DNA from 2 places in the Paenibacillus sp. FSL H7-689 genome. Region 1 is predicted to be linked to the other one. Evidence: a T-box and tRNA genes for the amino acid it is inferred to sense, from the RefSeq annotation. Region 1 holds a T-box; the other holds one or more tRNA genes.
What was found. A T-box is a leader RNA that pairs with one kind of tRNA and senses whether it is charged. The one in region 1 lies ahead of C170_RS01530 (valine--tRNA ligase), so its partner is inferred to be a tRNA-Val.

Region 1 (2,209 bases):
ACTTCAAAGTCATTTGGATCATGCGCAGGCGTGATTTTAACTGCACCACTTCCAAACTCTTTATCCACATAATCATCAGCGATAATTGGAATTTCGCGTCCAATGATAGGCAGTACAAGTACTTTACCAATCATATCTGCATAACGCTCATCCTTCGGATGAACAGCAACCGCTGTATCACCCAGCATCGTTTCAGGACGCGTTGTTGCCACTGTAACGTAGCCACTTCCGTCTTTGAGTGGGTAACGCAGATGGTACAAGTGACCCTGAACTTCTTTATATTCAACCTCAATGTCGGACAGAGCTGTCCGGTTCACCGGGTCCCAGTTAATGATGCGTTTGCCTCGGTAAATAAGGCCTTTTTCATACAGTTGAACAAATACTTTGCGAACCGCTTGGGACAGGCCTTCATCCAGCGTAAAACGTTCACGAGAGTAATCAAGCGACAATCCCATTTTGCCCCATTGCTGACGAATGGTAGTGGCATATTGATCTTTCCAGTCCCATACTTTCTCCAGAAACTTCTCACGTCCCAGATCATAACGAGTCAGACCTTCTTCACGCAACTTCTGCTCCACTTTGGTTTGAGTAGCAATACCTGCATGGTCGGAACCCGGAAGCCACAGCGCATCATAACCTTGCATCCGTTTGGTGCGGATCAGAATATCCTGCAGTGTAAAATCAAGCGCATGCCCAATGTGCAGCATCCCGGTCACATTTGGGGGTGGAATTACAATTGTATACGGCTCGGCATCTTTACGTTGCCCGGCTTTGAAATATCCACGCTCCATCCAGGTGGAGTACCATTTATCCTCTGCCGCCTTAGGATCGTAAGTGGTCGGCATTTCTGTTGCAGCTGATTTTTTTTCCTCAGACATGTGTCATTCCTCCGTTACTTCATCATCTTCGCCAAAAAAAACAAAAAAAACCTTTCATCCATCAAAGGACGAAAGGTTAGCTTTCGCGGTACCACCTTTGTTTCACGCCTACAGCAAGATAGACTTCACCCTCTGTACATGACGTGACACTTCAAGCAGATAACGGCTGCTACCGGCCCATCCTACCTCAGTAATAAATGACGATAAATCTCATTCATCCCTTGTATTCAAACAGGCAACTCCCGGGCGACTTCGATCAGTTGGTTCCTGCGGAATCTCACAGCGCTGCAATTCCACTCTCTGAAAGGTCATACTGTCTACTACTCCCGTTCCACGTTGTTCTTCAAAAAACCTACACACATCATACCTTGCTCGTGCGCGATAGTCAACCTGACAACAGCGGATAAAGAGCGCTGGAATGCAGGTTTAGGACGAATTATGCAAAAACCCGCAATCCTCAAGGGGATCACGGGTCGTAACGAAGGCTTTAACTACGGATTAAGGGATGTACAATATCTGACCTTCTTCCACAACCTGCTCAGATAATCGGTTATACAACTGAAGTTCCCTCGTGCTCAATTGATATCGATCTGCAATGGCATCCAGTGTATCTTCTCGCTGAACGATGCACAGTTTCACCTTGCGGAATGGGGTCTGGTCCACGATCGTTCCCAGGAACAGGTTCTTCCATTCCACATCATCCGCTGGATACGTTTCTTCCTGTACTACACCCGCAGGAACCTCATCGCCTCGCTCCACTTCGGCATCGCGTGCCGCTCTACCGGAGGATAACAAGGAAGAGATACCTACGCCCTCTTCTTGCCGTGGTGCGGATTCTTTTTTGCTGCCAAAAGCAACCTTCAGCTCCGGCTTGTCTTCCGTCTCAGCCACAGGTTCAGGAACAAATGCTTCGTTCTGTACGAACTCGTCTACCCCAGTCGCTTCAAAAGACGGTCGGTCTTCCTCAGGGTTGCCTGGTTCGGACGAAGCAAATACACCTTGCCAGTTCTCTGCCTGTGATTCAAATGGGACATCTGCAACTGCCTGATTCTCCTGCTGAGGTACAGATCTCGCTGATTCGAAGTGCCATACCTCTGGTGCGTCCGGTACATCCGGTGCTGCCAAGTCATTAGATGATTGAGCAGTAGGCTCTGAGACTGCTTGATCTGCACTTCTCGAGTTCGCAGGTAATGCATCCACGGAAGGCTCGGACCAACCCGAAGACTCATCTTCCAGAGGCAACAATGGTTCCGACTCAGGGTAAGAAGCTAATCGATCTGCGGTCTCAGCCATAAATGACGAGATCGGAGAAGGTTCGCTGTATTGCTCAT
Region 2 (2,209 bases), on a different contig from region 1:
TACTGTTTTGAGTAGTGATCGTACCCGGCATAGCTACCTGATACTCATCGGGAACATTGAATTGAACTTCAAAGTCCGATGAGGTGTAATAATCGCTCTCAAATGTTCGACTATACGGTGCCTTGTTCCATTGATGCTTAACCTCGTCGTATACAGACATCACCGGGAACCAGTGTGCACCATTGATCATGTCCTTGTAGTAGGAAACTCGCTGTGAGCCATAGGGTATATTCAACTGAAACTCCAGTTGGAATGATACCGATTCACCTGGTTGTACGGGCTTCTTCAACTGTACGGTCAACGCCTGGTTTTCCTTATGGAAATCCAACGATTGGCTATCTGCGCTTACAGCCTGAATATCGATGCCACCCAGAAAGTCCGCCGCTGTCTTCTCCGGATGATCTTCACTAATCTTTTCATTATGCTGTTGGTACATGCTCGCCTGTGTAGACTTGGAGAGGTTTGCGTCAGCATATGTATGAAGGACCAGCTGCTGGAGGGTATCCTTGCTTGTGTTGTGATACGTTACCTTCTCGCTCCCCTGGATCGTCATGTCCTTCTCATTTAATCGAGCCTGAATCTGGTATTGAATCGGGGTCTGCTCTAAAGAGTCTTTCTGTGTGTTATATATCTTCGTAGATACAGATGCTGGGCCTGCTTCCGCGGCAACAACCCCCATGTTGGCAAGTGGGCTTGTTGCCAGTATTAAAGCCAGTGTACCCGCGATCCCTACTCTGGCTAACTTTGATGTAAATGGACTTGAATAATTCATTAGTTCTCTCCTTCTCCTGTTCTATGTTGACCTCATGACCAAGTATAGAAGACGAACCTTACGCTGAATTTATGTTTTATTTAAGTTTTGTTTAAAAAGAGGAAGAGAAACTGTGCCATTAAATTTATTATCAACAAAAACCACCTACACATATTATTGGAGGTAGCCATATTATTATATAAAAAAAACAACTCCTCTTGAGATATAATTCTCAAAAGAAGTTGTTTTAATTTTTCATATAGGACGAGTGGGGATCGAACCCACGACCCTTACCCTGTCAAGATAATGCTCTCCCGCTGAGCTATCGCCCTGTAATAATTATGATGTATCAATCACGGTCGTACTACTAAATTTAACTGAGCTAACAGATCATGATATATAATTGTTTCCCAATCAAGTAACAGTATCATATCAAGTAACCGTGTTCATTGTCAATGATTTATTTGGTTATAATTCACCCGAAATGGTGCACAATAAAGGAAAGATTACCATTTCTATAGCGAGGTGAATTCTCTATGAGAAACATAACAAAACGGTCAAAATCCAATAAACATACATTCGCCAAATGCTTCTTTCTCTTTGCTGGGCTTATGATTCTCATTACAACCGTTACTGGTTGCGGCTTAGAGAGGGATGAACATACAGTTCAATTCCAACAATTACAACAGCCCAATGAAAATGGTGAATCTCTGCCCGTTTGGCTGGACGTATACTCCAAATCTGTAATTCAAGATGTGTATTCTCCGCGAGGAAGCAGTGAAGTCTTGCCATGAAGGTTAACAGGTGAATTACTCATCTTCATCCCACTTGCGTGAGTATGCTTTCTTCGTAACGTAATACAACAGAGTAATCATTCCCGCCGACATTAGCAATGTAATTACCATGATGCCTGTCATGCCCATCACTACCCCCTCCTCTCCCAATATGTGTCAGACTTCACTATACAGGAAAAACATTTTTTTGTATAATTCAGTCTGATATGTCGCGCAAGAGCAGAAAGAAGGAATGGAATTGGCAGCTGAGATTAGTTATGTATCGACAGAAGAACAACTGGAGCAAGCCCTGGGAATTCGCCATCACGTTTTTGTGATCGAGCAACAGGTGCCTGCCGAGATTGAGATTGATCAATATGATGTCATCAGTCCGGATGTGCATCATGTATTGTTAAGTACGGATGGCCAAGCTGTAGCCACAGGACGTCTGATCTATTACAGCAAGGATACGGCCAAAATGCAGCGGATCGCAGTGCTTGAATCTCATCGTTCATTTGGTTATGGACGTGTGCTTCTGCTCGCGATGGAGGAGCTGGCACGTGAACTCGGCTTATCCTATTCTGTACTGGATGCGCAATGTCAGGCACAGAAATTCTATGAAAAACTGGGTTATGAAGTGATTTCGGAAGAACCTTTTTATGATGCAGATATTCTGCATGTTCGT

Region 2: it has a tRNA-Val gene. The T-box ahead of C170_RS01530 (valine--tRNA ligase) is inferred to sense a tRNA for this amino acid. The anticodon was not compared.

Annotation. Positions count from the first base shown of each region.
Region 1 covers NZ_ASPU01000002.1:358,124-360,332, reverse strand. Annotated here, with positions in the region: gene C170_RS01530 (valine--tRNA ligase) at 1-878, opposite strand, end outside; T-box leader at 940-1,221, opposite strand; gene C170_RS01525 (LysM peptidoglycan-binding domain-containing protein) at 1,377-2,209, opposite strand, start outside.
Region 2 covers NZ_ASPU01000054.1:270,259-272,467, forward strand. Annotated here, with positions in the region: gene C170_RS23650 (M1 family metallopeptidase) at 1-772, opposite strand, end outside; tRNA gene C170_RS23655 (tRNA-Val) at 1,012-1,083, opposite strand; gene C170_RS23665 (GNAT family N-acetyltransferase) at 1,784-2,209, shown strand, end outside.